3 regions of the Streptomyces sp. NPDC051041 genome follow, and region 1 is predicted to be linked to each of the others. Evidence: riboswitches for the same ligand, from Rfam matches in the RefSeq annotation. Region 1 holds a riboswitch; each other region holds the start of a gene.
What was found. A riboswitch is a leader RNA that binds a small molecule or an ion and turns the genes downstream of it on or off. The one in region 1 is predicted to bind cyclic di-AMP.
Positions count from the first base shown of each region.

Region 2: linked by a shared signal. The riboswitch ahead of ACIBAI_RS17955 (peptidoglycan DD-metalloendopeptidase family protein) and the one ahead of ACIBAI_RS06555 (C40 family peptidase) in region 1 are both predicted to bind cyclic di-AMP.
Region 3: linked by a shared signal. The riboswitch ahead of ACIBAI_RS14570 (M23 family metallopeptidase) and the one ahead of ACIBAI_RS06555 (C40 family peptidase) in region 1 are both predicted to bind cyclic di-AMP.

Region 1 covers NZ_JBITFM010000003.1:90,681-94,832, forward strand. Annotated here, with positions in the region: gene ACIBAI_RS06540 (helix-turn-helix domain-containing protein) at 1-713, opposite strand, end outside; gene ACIBAI_RS06545 (ATP-binding protein) at 927-1,385, shown strand; gene ACIBAI_RS06550 (DUF6328 family protein) at 1,456-2,022, opposite strand; gene ACIBAI_RS06555 (C40 family peptidase) at 2,106-2,579, opposite strand; cyclic di-AMP (ydaO/yuaA leader) riboswitch at 2,583-2,803, opposite strand; gene ACIBAI_RS06560 (hypothetical protein) at 3,144-3,458, opposite strand; gene ACIBAI_RS06565 (urease subunit gamma) at 3,951-4,152, shown strand, end outside.
Region 2 covers NZ_JBITFM010000010.1:101,779-105,930, forward strand. Annotated here, with positions in the region: gene ACIBAI_RS17950 (alpha-galactosidase) at 1-1,610, shown strand, start outside; cyclic di-AMP (ydaO/yuaA leader) riboswitch at 1,916-2,080, shown strand; gene ACIBAI_RS17955 (peptidoglycan DD-metalloendopeptidase family protein) at 2,085-3,044, shown strand; gene ACIBAI_RS17960 (SGNH/GDSL hydrolase family protein) at 3,324-4,109, shown strand.
Region 3 covers NZ_JBITFM010000007.1:108,288-112,439, forward strand. Annotated here, with positions in the region: gene ACIBAI_RS14565 (M16 family metallopeptidase) at 1-889, shown strand, start outside; cyclic di-AMP (ydaO/yuaA leader) riboswitch at 1,091-1,290, shown strand; gene ACIBAI_RS14570 (M23 family metallopeptidase) at 1,304-2,068, shown strand; gene ACIBAI_RS14575 (GntR family transcriptional regulator) at 2,330-3,025, shown strand; gene ACIBAI_RS14580 (HPr family phosphocarrier protein) at 3,240-3,521, opposite strand; gene ACIBAI_RS14585 (GNAT family N-acetyltransferase) at 3,698-4,152, shown strand, end outside.

The DNA of each region.
Region 1 (4,152 bases):
ACCACGTCCAGATCAGAAGTGCTCGAAAATGAGAAGATAACGAAAGAGCCGGTGACGCCGATGTGCGCCCCGGCGCCGAACGGCAGGACCTGCAACCGCACGTGGGGCAGGCGCGCCGCCTCCACCAGCCGGGTCAGCTGACGGGCCATCACGCCGGGCCCGCCGACCTCCCGGCGCAGCACCGCCTCGTCGAGGACGGCGCTCAGCCTGAGCGGCGGATCCGCGCGCAGCACGTCCTGCCGGGCCAGCCGCACCTCCACCAGCGTGTCGAGCCGGTCCTCCGACAGCCCGTCCACCGCGGCCCGCGTCACCGCCCGGGCGTACTCCGACGTCTGCAGCAATCCGGGCACGACGGTGGTCTCCAGCGTGCGCATCGCCGCGGCCTGGGACTCCAGGCTGATGAAGTCCCGGTAGGTCGGCGGCAGCACCCCCCGGTACGCGTGCCACCAGTGGTGCCGGCCGCCCCCGGCGTCGGAGCCGGCCAGGACCAGCAGCAGGTCCCGCAACTGGGCGTCCCGCACCTCGTAGGCGTCCAGGAGCAGGCGCACATCGGCCGGTTTCACCCCGCTCGTGCCGGTCTCGATCCGGCTCACCTTCGACTGGTGCCAGCCCACCAGGCGAGCCGCCTCACCACTGGTGAGCCCCGCCGCGGCGCGCAGCGCGCGCAATTCGGCACCCAGTTTCCGGCGGCGCACCGCGGGACCGTGCTGCATGGGCTCCTCCTTACCCCCTCCGCGCCGCCCCCGTACGGTCTCGCGCCGCAGACTTCACCGTATCGGGCGACAGATATATGCATATCTCGATGGATCGCCGTCCTCACCGGCCCGGTGATGGCACTCTGACGGCGAGGCACCAGTCCGGGACCGTACTCGAACCATCCGCTGTCGTGTCGGACCGCGGTCCCGGGGGAAAGGGACGACGCCGTCATGGCAGACCATCTGGAAGCATCCGTCACTCTGCCGAGCGAGCCCGCCTCGGTCTCCGCGGCCCGCGCCCATGTGGCCGGCACGCTCCTGGAGTGGGGTCTGCCGGCGGACGCGGACATGGCCGACACCGTCCGCCTCATCGTCTCCGAACTCGCCACCAACGCCGTTCAGCACACCCTCGGCCGGTCGCCCACCTTCACCGCGGCCCTCGCCCTCGATCCGGACGGCCGGCTGCGCATCGAGGTCACCGACGGTCACCCGCGCTTCCCGAAGCGACTGCCCGCCGCCGTCCAGCAGGACAACGGCCGCGGAATGGTGATCGTCCGCTGGCTGACGGCGGAGCACGGCGGCCGGCTGACCGTCCGGCCGACCCGTGAGGGCGGCAAGACGGTCTCCGTCGAACTGCCGTGGCAGGTTCCGGCCGAGCCCCTCCCGACGGCGGGCCGGCAGGAGCCGTAACGGTCACGCGACCGCCCGGCGCACTCCGCCAGGGGGCCGGGAGGCGCCGCCGGCCGGGGCGCCGGGAGGGTCACCGGTGCCGCGCCGGCGGCACCCGGGGCGGCACCGCTGCGCGAGCCCGGGGAGCCGGCCGGACGACGGCGGGCCCCCGGCCCTGGTCCGGGCCCGCGCGCCGGACCAGCAGGGGCAGCAGCCCCCACAGGCCGAGGCACACCAGGAGGGTCGCCGCGCCGGCGGCCAGCCCGCCGGCCCGGCTCGTCGTCACGTCCACCACGAGCGTCACCGACCCGGTGAACGCGAGCACCAGCACGCCCAGGCCGGCCGTGGCGAGCCGTGAGGACACCTGCACGACACGGGGCTTGGCGCCCTTCTGGAAGAGCGAGCGGTGCAGGGCGGCCGGTGCCGTGAAGAGCGCGGCCGAGAGGACCGCGAGCAGCAGCGTGGCGACGTACACGGCGCGCTGGACGGAGTCGAGGTCCTCGAAGCGCTCGGTGAAGGCCAGCGACAGCAGGAAGGCGAACAGGATCTGCACGCCGGTCTGGGTGACGCGCAGCTCCTGGAGCAGTTCACCGAAGTTGCGGTCCGCGCGTTCCAGCGGCGTCTCGTTGCGTGCGGTGCAGGGACGGTGGTCGGCCATGGCGCCACGGGTAACCACGTGGACCCGCGTCACGCCCCGAGGGGGCGGCGGCGCCCCGACACGCCGCCGCCCCGCCGGGAGGGTCAGCTGACCCGGCCGTACCAGACGCTCTTGGTCCAGATCTTCTGCAGGCGCACCACGTCCCCGGTCTTCGGGGCGTGCCAGATCTTGCCGCTGCCGGCGTAGATGCCGACGTGGTACACGTTCGAACCCGAGTGGAAGAACACCAGGTCCCCGGCCCTGCGGCTCTTGGCGGAGATGTGGCGGGTCTTGTTGTACTGCTGGGCCGCCGTGCGCGGCAGCTTCTTGCCGGCCTTCTTGAACGAGTACAGCGTCAGCCCGGAGCAGTCGAACCGGGACGGCCCGGCGGCGCCCCACTTGTACGGGGAGCCCTTCTTGGAAGCCGCCACCTGGAGCGCCTTCGTCGCCGGACTCGCCGCCGCCGCTTCGGAGGCGACACCCGGGACCGCGATCGAGCCGCCCACGGCGGCGATGGTCAGGGCCGAGGCCGTACCGGCCCGGGCCATGAGCGACGGGACACGATTGAGCGCAGTCATGCGCAACCCTTCGTCAGCCGCCTGTGAAGGATGACCTGTCGGATTCGGGCTGGCGAAGTTGCCCGGCCGCTGACGCGGCTTCACCCCAAGGGCTGCTCGGCCCGGCGTCTCCCGTGCGGGGACGACCGTTCCGGCGACCCGTCGTGCTTGGGTCCTCCACTCCTGCCGATCCACTCCTGTCGACCGGTCGTCCGGGCGGCGGCAGGACTCGGCGTCCGCCCGGACCGCCCCGCCGCGGTGGCGGGGGCTTGTCGTCAGACAGGGATCTTGGCGCATGGATGTCCGAAAATCCCAATGGAACCGGGGATTTGTGTTGTTACTCACCACTCACCCGTTCGGGTGGACAGGTGTGCGTCCGAGTCGCTGTCAAGACCGCCCGCACCCCTCGGACCAGCGAAGAAACCCTCCCATTCCACCCTCGGGACGCGGCTGTTGCGCAACCTCGAAGGCCCCGAAAGAGCAGGAATGCGTACGCCGATAGGAGGTAAGCCGTTCAGCCGGTTCCAACGGCGGTCCGGGACGCTCCGCCGCCGGGCGGGCGGCCCGGCCCGGGCGCGGCGTGCCTCAACTGTCGGAGCGCGGCGGCAGGGTGACGCGCGCCGTGCGGCGCTCGCCGTCCAGCGCCCGAAGCGCCCGCGCCAGCGTGCGGGCGTGCAGTCCGTGCTCGCCGCGGTGGTGCATCAGCGCGAGCGCGTCACGCAGTGCGGCGGCCTTGCCGACCAGCGCCTGGGCGGCGCGCAGTCCGCGGTAGGTGTCGCCGTGGTGCGCCGGGTCGATCCGGCCGAGCGGATCGACCACGTCGAGGTAACGGCCGATCAACTCGGCCTCGGCGCCGGTGAGCGCGGGCAGCGGCGGAGGTTCGGCATCGCGGCGGAACACCGGGGGCCCGCGGCCTCGTAGCGGGCCGCCCGGCGGGAGAGGGCCGCGCACCTCGTCCGCCGCGGCGGGGACGCCTTCCCGCGGCCGGCGGCCCGGACGCGGCCGGGGCCCGCGGCGCCGACGGATCCAGCGGCCGTCCCCCGGGAAGGGGCGCGGCGCGGCCCGGGAGCGCGCCGTCGAGGCCCGTCAGGGGGCCGGGACGGTGCGCGCGGTCGTCCCGCCGGACCGCGGGCCCGCGCGACGACCGCCGCCGTGCCGGACCCCGTGGCCCGGCGGCCCCTCCCCGGCCCCGCCCGGTCGGCGTGCCGCGGGACGGCCCGCGGGCCTCGGCGGGGGAGCCCGCACCGGATCGGGGAACGGGCGGGCCATCACGCGGTTAACGCGCCCGAAACCCGCCCCGATTAGCCTGCCCCCTCATGCCACCAGGGATTTTGCCCCGGGGCTGCGGCGACCGGACCCCGCACGGTCCGGAGCGAGATGGTGAGGTGGGACGTGCAACTGACCCCGCACGAGCAGGAGCGGCTGCTCATCCATGTGGCCGCCGACGTGGCCGAGAAGCGCCGGGCCCGCGGCCTGAGACTGAACCACCCGGAGGCGGTCGCGCTCATCACGTCGCACCTCCTCGAAGGCGCGCGGGACGGCCGCACCGTCGCCGAGCTCATGGCCTCCGGACGCACGCTGCTCACCCGGGACG
Region 2 (4,152 bases), on a different contig from region 1:
ACCGCGACGGCTGGCGGCTGTCCCAGCTGCACGGCCGCTGGGCCGCGGAGTCCCGGCTCGCCCGCTTCCCGCTCGCCCACGGCGAGCAGGTCATCGGCAGCCGCCGCGGCCACACCGGGCACCAGCACCTGCCGTGGGTCGCGCTCGACACCGACGCCACCGAGGAGCGCGGCGAGGTCTACGGCTGCGCGCTCGGCTGGTCGGGCTCCTGGCGGATCTGTGTCGCCCGGCTCCCGGACGCTCGGGTGCAGATCACCGGCGGCGCCGGCCACGACGACTCCGGCCTGCTGCGGCTGGCCGCCGGGGAGACCTTCACCACACCCGTCTTCGCCGGCCTGTGGAGCGACGGCGGCTTCGGCGGCGCGAGCCGCGCCTGGCACGCCTACCAGCGCGCGTACGTCGTCCCGGACGCGGACCGGGACCGGCCGGTGCTGTACAACTCCTGGGAGGCCACCGGGTTCGACATCTCCGAGGAGCAGCAGCGGGCGCTCGCGCGGCGGGCCGCGGAGCTGGGCGTCGAACTGTTCGTGGTCGACGACGGCTGGTTCGGCGCGCGCACCGGAGACCGGGCCGGCCTCGGCGACTGGACGCCCAACCCCGAGCGCTTTCCCCGCGGCCTGGCCCCGCTCGCCGCGTACGTGCACGGCCTCGGCATGCGGTTCGGCATCTGGGTCGAGCCCGAGATGGTCAACCCGGACAGCGACCTGTACCGCGCCCACCCGGACTGGGTGCAGCACCAGAAGGGCCGCAGACGGACGGAGTTCCGCCATCAGCTCGTCCTCAACCTCGCCCGCGAGGACGTCCGGGAGTACCTGTGGGAGCAGCTCGACGGGCTCCTCTCCAGCGCCCCGATCGACTACGTCAAGTGGGACTTCAACCGCTGCTTCACCGACGCGGGCTGGCCCGGCGACCCGTACCCGCAGCGGCTGTGGGTCGACCATGTGCGCGCCCTGTACGCGCTGCTGGACCGGCTGCGGGCGGCCCACCCGGGGGTCGCCTTCGAGTCCTGCTCGGGCGGCGGCGGCCGGATCGACCTCGGCGTGCTCGCCCGCACCGACCAGGTGTGGACCTCGGACAACACCGACCCGCTCGACCGGCTCGCCATCCAGGAGGGCTTCAGCCAGATCCACCCGGCCCGCGTGATGGCCGCCTGGGTCACCGACAGCCCGAACGCCATGCTCAACGGCCGGAAGAGCTCCTTGCGGTTCCGGTTCGTGAGCGCCATGGCCGGGGTGCTCGGCATCGGCGGCGACCTCACGAAGTGGACCGGGGAGGAGCTCGCCGAGGCCCGGGAGTGGGTGAGCCGCTACAAGGAGATCCGGCCCCTGGTGCAGCGCGGGGAGCTCCACCGGCTCAGGCCGCCCCGGGGCGGCCTGAGTGCCGTGCAGTACGTGCTCGGCGACGAGACCGCCGTCCTCGCCTGGCTCCAGGCGCAGCACCACGGCGAGCCCGTCCCGGCGCTCCGGCTGCGTGGCCTCGACCCGACAGCGTCGTACGAATGCCGTGAAACGGGCGAAGTGCACCGGGGGGCGGTGCTGCTGCACCACGGTCTGCGGACCGGGTTGCGGGGCGACCTCGATGCGACGGTCATCCACTTGCGTCGCCTCTGACCCTTCTGTCCGGATTGATGCTTTTGTTGTAACTCCCCCTGTGCTGAGGGGAGCTGGAGCGGCGTCACGTGAGGAGCGTCATACCCGTGACCGTCCGTTGCCCGTCATGTTCACGTAATTCGCATGGTCCACAAGGGATTTCGGGAAAGGAAACGATGCCGAAATCGACGGAGGGTGACCGGGAATTCCAGTAGTGGATCAAGTTGATCCGCAATTCCGCGCAACCTTCGCTTGTCCCTGTGCGTCCTGGTCGCTTACGTTCGCCACCGATCCGGACGGACGCCGAATCCTGCCGCCGACCGGAGCCCGCACACCCACCCACCCGTGTACGGCAGGAGCGGGGGACCCACAGGTACGACTGCCTGTTCCGGTTCCCGGACCAGGCTTGGGGTAAAGCCGCGCCCCTCGGCGCGACCGGACATCTCCAGTCCGCACCCGACAGCTCACCTCGCAGGCGCCGGAGAGGAATGCGCCATGCCCGCGAAGGGTAAGCACCGCCGCAGCAAGACCCAGCGTTTCACCCGTTCCATCGCCGTCGCCGGAACCGGCGGCGCCGCGCTCGCCCTCCCGCTCCTGGGAGCCACGGGTGCCCACGCCGCGCCCGCCCAGTCCGTTCCGGAAAAGGCCGTCCAGTCCCTGCCGGCCGCCGGGAAGACGACCGCGGACAAGGACACGGGCACGCGGACCTACACCGTGAAGGCCGGCGACTACCTCTCGAAGATCGCCGACGAGGAGAACGTCAGCGGCGGCTGGAAGAAGCTGTACGCGGACAACCGCGAGGCCGTCGGCGACGACCCGTCGCTGATCCATCCCGGCCTGAAGCTCGCGCTCGGCAAGAAGGCCGCGACGAGCGCCGCCGAGTCCTCCTCCCGGTCGGAGTCCCCCGAGTCCTCCGCGGCGAAGCCGTCGGCGCAGCCCGCGCAGCCCTCCGAGTCCACGCAGTCCGCCTCGTCGAAGCCCTCGTCGGAGGCGTCCCCCGAGCAGGACGCGGCCGCCGGGCAGTCCGCCGGCACCACGAACGCCTCCAGCGGCTACACCCTCCCGGTGAGCGGCGCCGGCGTCGGCACCGCCTACCGCGTGGCCGGCAGCATGTGGTCCAGCGGCTACCACACCGGTGTCGACTTCGTCGTCCCGACCGGCACCTCCCTCAAGGCGGTGGCCGCGGGCACGGTCGTCTCCGCGGGCTGGGGCGGCGCGTACGGCAACCAGGTCGTCATCAAGCTCGACGACGGCCACTACGCCCAGTACGCCCACCTGTCCTCGCTCTCGGTCTCGACCGGTCAGACCGTGACCGCCGGTCAGCAGGTCGGCCTGTCCGGCGCGACCGGCAACGTGACCGGGCCGCACCTGCACTTCGAGATCCGCACCACGCCGAACTACGGCTCGGACGTGGACCCGGTGGCCTACCTCCGCTCGCACGGCGTCTCCATCTGACGCCGGCCGGCACCGCCTGCCCGACGAGCCGCCGAAGGCCGGACCCCGATCCCCGGGTCCGGCCTTCGGCCTTTCGGTCCCCGGGTCCGGCCGCCGCGCCCCGGAAGCAGCGGGTCCGGGGCGCCAACGCCCCTGGACGAAGCCCTATTCCGGAGTTGGCCAACACTTTAGGAGTGGCTTATCTCACCGACCGTCAACCCCTCCTTACGGTCGCGTAGGTCACATTCCGCGGTGAATCATGGTCATGTGGCAGACGATTCGAAGAGTGACAGCAGATCAGTGATCGGGTCGTACGTTGCGGTGGGGGACAGCTTCACCGAGGGCGTCGGCGACCCCGGCCCCGACGGGGCGTTCGTCGGCTGGGCCGACCGGCTCGCCGTGCTGCTCGCGGACCTCAGGCCGGAAGGCGACTTCACCTACACCAACCTCGCCGTACGCGGCAAACTGCTCGACCAGATCGTGGCGGACCAGGTGCCGCGGGCCGTCGAACTGGCACCGGACCTGGTCTCGTTCTGCGCGGGGGGCAACGACATCATCCGGCCCGGCACCGACCCGGACGACGTGGCCGAGCGCTTCGAACGAGCGGTCGCCGCGCTCACCGAGGCGGCCGGCACCGTCATGGTGACGACCGGCTTCGACACCCGCGGGGTGCCCGTGCTCAAGCATCTGCGGGGCAAGATCGCCACGTACAACGGGCACGTGCGGGCCATCGCCGACCGGTACGGCTGTCCGGTGCTCGACCTGTGGTCGCTCCGGAGCGTCCAGGACCGCAGGGCCTGGGACGCCGACCGGCTGCACCTGTCGCCCGAGGGGCACACGCGCGTGGCGCTGCGCGCCGGACAGGTCCTCGGCCTGGAGGTGCCGGCCGACCCGGAGCAGCCCTGGCCGCCGCTGCCGCCGCGCGGCACCCTGGAGATCCGCCGGGACGACGTGCAGTGGGCGCGCGACTACCTGGTGCCGTGGATCGGGCGCCGGCTGCGCGGGGAGTCGTCCGGGGACCGGGTGACGGCGAAGGGGCGGCTGGCGCTGGAGGACATCAGGATGCGGATCGCTTCGGTGGCCTGAGCCGGGGCTGAGCAGGGGCGGGGCGGCCCGGGGTCTCCCGGGC
Region 3 (4,152 bases), on a different contig from region 1:
CAGGGAGCTGTTCCCGGCGAGTTCGCGCATGTCGCGCCCGCGCCAGGGCACCGAGGAGACGGTCGCGAACATCGACTCCGCGGCCGTCCGCGCCTTCTACGAGAAGCACGTCCGCCCCGCCACGGCCACCGCCGTGGTCGTCGGCGACCTCACCGGCATCGACCTCGACGCGCTGCTCGGCGACACGCTCGGCGCGTGGACCGGCTCCCCGGCCGAGCCGCGGCCGGTGCCCCCGGTGATCGCCGACGACACCGGCCGGGTCGTCATCGTGGACCGCCCCGGCGCCGTCCAGACGCAGCTGCTGATCGGCCGCACCGGCCCGGACCGGCACGATGGCGTGTGGCCCGCGCAGGTGCTCGGCACGTACTGCCTCGGCGGCACCCTCACCTCCCGCCTGGACCGCGTCCTGCGCGAGGAGAAGGGCTACACCTACGGCGTGCGGGCGTTCGGGCAGGTCCTCAGGTCCTCCCCGGAGGGCACCGGCGCCGCGATGCTCGCCATCAGCGGCTCCGTGGACACCCCGAACACCGGGCCCGCCCTGCGGGACCTGTGGACGGTGCTGCGCACGCTCGCCGAGGAGGGGCTCACCGACGCCGAGCGCGACGTCGCCGTGCAGAACCTGGTGGGCGTGGCGCCGCTGAAGTACGAGACCGCGGCGGCCGTCGCCGCCACCCTGGCCGACCAGGTCGAGCAGCACCTGCCCGACGACTACCAGGCCGCGCTGTACCGCCGGCTCGCCGAGACCGGCACCGTGGAGGCCACCGCGGCGGTCGTGAACGCCTTCCCGGTGGACCGCCTGGTGACCGTCCTCGTCGGCGACGCGGCGCAGATCAAGGAGCCGGTGGAGGCCCTCGGCATCGGTGAGGTCACCGTGGTGTCCGCCGAGTAGCGGCACGCGCGCGCGGGAGCCCTGGCGGCGGATACGTCACCAGGGCTCCCTTATGTAGGGATATGTCCGGATCGGGGCGGAGGTTGCCTGTCCGGCCTGTGGGATGCGCTACAAAACCCGCGTCGTGTTTGGGGTTCGGAAGCCGGCGCGTTTAACGTCTTCCGGGCTGTCCGTCAGGCAGTGCGCCGCACCCGCGGCAGCGGGCAGCCATCGCCGAATCCCCGTACGGCGCGAGCCGGGGGAGCCGGGGACCCACCCTCCTCCCGCCGCCTCCGCGGCCGGAGGGGACCAGCAGTCCCCCCGGGGTGAATCGGGCGCCCGCGCGAACGCGAGGGGGCCCGTAGGAGACCTTCCTGCTCCGAACCCGTCAGCTAACCCGGCAGGCGAGAGGGAAGGAAAGGACCAGCGCACTTCATGGCGTTCACCCGCGCCACCGGGAGGCACCGCCGTTCCGGCCGGCCGCACCGCACCACCGCCCGCGCGGCGGGCGTCGCGGCCCTCACCACCACCGGCGTCATCGGCGCCGCCGCGGCCCCCGCCCTCGCCGCCGGGCCCGCCGCCGAGCAGACCGGCCTCACCCCCGTCCTCGCCCTCGGGGACTCCATGGCCGCCCAGATCGAGGCCCAGGCCGCCGCCCAGAAGCAGGCCGCCGAGGAGGCCGCCGCCGAGAAGCGGGCCGCCCAGATCGCGCGCAAGGAGGCGGCCGAGGCGGCGAAGAAGGCGCGCGAGGCCAAGGAGCGCGCCGCCCGCGAGGCCGAGCGCAAGCGTCTGGACACCTACGTGCCGCCCATCGCCGGCTCCTACGTCTCCACCGGCTACCGGGCCGGCGGCGCCGTCTGGTCCTCCGGCACCCACACCGGCGTCGACTTCCACGCGGCCGGCGGCACCCCCGTCCAGGCGGTCGGCGCCGGCACCGTCGTCGAGGCCGGCTGGGGCGGCGCGTACGGCAACCAGATCGTGATCAGGATGCACGACGGCACGTACACCCAGTACGGCCACCTGTCGTCCATCGGCGTCTCGGTGGGCCAGACGGTGCTCCCGGGCCAGCGGATCGGCCTGTCCGGCGCGACCGGCAACGTCACCGGGCCGCACCTGCACTTCGAGGCCCGCACGGCCGCCGGGTACGGCTCCGACATCGACCCGGTCGCCTACCTCCGCTCGCACGGCGTGGACCTCTGACGCCGCACGCCCCCGTGCACGGGGTCCGCCCCGCGCGCGAGGCCCGGCGCCGCACGCTCCCGTGGGCGTCCGGCGGCGGACGGTTGCGTCTCCCGCGGCCCCGGCTCCCCGAGCCGGGGCTTTCGGCGTTCCGTACGGCCGGATGTCCAAAAAATATCCATGATTTCCGGGCCGCCGTCGGAAATTCCGGCTCATTGCAATAGAGTCACGGAACACGCGTCCATCGTCGGCGTTTCACGGGGATTAAGGCGGAGGTCGGTCATGCGTATTCCGGCGCACTCGGTGTGCACGGCCATCCGGGACGACATCGTCGCGGGTGTCCACGAGCGCGGCAGCCGCCTCACCGAGGAAGTTCTCGCACGCCGCTACGGCGTCTCGCGCGTCCCCGTGCGCGAGGCCCTGCGCACCCTGGAGGCCGAGGGCTTCGTGGTGACCCGGCGGCACGCGGGCGCGTGCGTCGCGGAACCCACCGAGCAGGAGGCCGCCGACCTGCTGGAGATGCGCGGGCTCCTGGAGCCGCTCGGCGCCTCCCGGGCCGCCCAGCGGCGCACCGAGGCCCATCTGAAGGTGCTGCGCGGCCTGGTGAGGATCGGCCAGGAGCGCGCCCGCCGGGGCGGCGGCGAGGACCTGCGCTCCCTGGGCGGCTGGTTCCACGAGACGCTCGCCCAGGCTTCCGGCAGCCCCGCGCTGACCGCGACGCTGACCCAGCTGCGCCACAAGATCGCCTGGATGTACACCGTGCAGGCGCCCGCCGGCCCCGTGGAGACCTGGGCGGAGCACGGGGCGATCGTGGACGCCGTGGCGCGCGGCGACAGCGAACGCGCGCGGGCGCTGACGGCGCTGCACAACGAGCGCGCGGCCGCCGCGCACCGGCTGCGGTTCGCCCCGGGCGCGGACCGCCCGGAGCGTGTGAGGAATTCGCAACCTCCCGTAAACATGCCGAGCCTGCGGCATTAACAAGGAGGCCGTATACAAAGAGCAGGAAATCCGGGGGGATTTTTCCTGCTGCCCGGAAGTGGAAAATCAGAAGGGCTCGCCCGGTAATTCGGACGAGCCCTTCGGGGGTGTGGGACGGCGTCCCGGAATCGACGGCGTCCCCGCCGCCGACCGGAAATCCGACCGTGCGCGGCCGGCCCCGCGAAAACCGCGCCGGTTCAGCCGCGCAGGGGCGTCAGACGGTCTCGGGGAGCTCCTCCAGGCCCTCGGAGACCAGCTTCGCCAGCCGGTCCAGGGCGGCGTCGGCGCCCTCGGCGTCCGACGCGAGGACGATCTCCTCGCCGCCCTGGGCGCCCAGGCTCAGGACGGCCAGCATGGAGGCCGCGTTGACGGGGGTGCCGCCTGCCTTGGCGATCGTCACCGGGACGCCTGCGGCCGTGGCGGCTCGGACGAAGATGGAGGCGGGGCGGGCGTGGAGGCCCTCGGCCCAGCCGACGTTGACGCGGCGCTCAGCCATGTGTTGCTGCCCTTCGGTGTTCAGGGTTGTCTAGACCAGTTTCCCATATCGTGAAGCATGCCCGGAGGGACGCGCGTCCCTCCGGGGCGGCGTTCGGGCCGCGGCCTCGGCCCGAACCTCCGTCCCCCACAGCCTGCCCCGCGCCGTCGCCGGACGCGAGCCTTACGCTGGGGCCCATGCAGACCTCGCCGGACCGGCACGAGTACCCCGCCCACTGGGAGGCCGACGTGGTGCTGCGCGACGGCGGCACCGCGCGCATCCGCCCCATCACCGTCGACGACGCGGACCGGCTGGTCAGCTTCTACGAGCAGGTGTCGGACGAGTCGAAGTACTACCGCTTCTTCGCGCCCTACCCCCGCCTGTCCGCCAAGGACGTCCACCGCTTCACGCACCACGACTTCGTGGACCGGGTGGGACTCGCGGCCACGGTCGGCGGCGAGTTCATCGCCACCGTACGCTACGACCGGATCGGCGCCGACGGCGCGGCCGTGCCGGCCCCGGCCCACCCGTCCGCGGCCGGCCCCGCCCCGTCCGAGACGGCCGAGGTCGCCTTCCTGGTCCAGGACGCCCACCAGGGCCGCGGCGTCGCCTCCGCCCTCCTCGAACACATCGCCGCCGTCGCCCGGGAGCG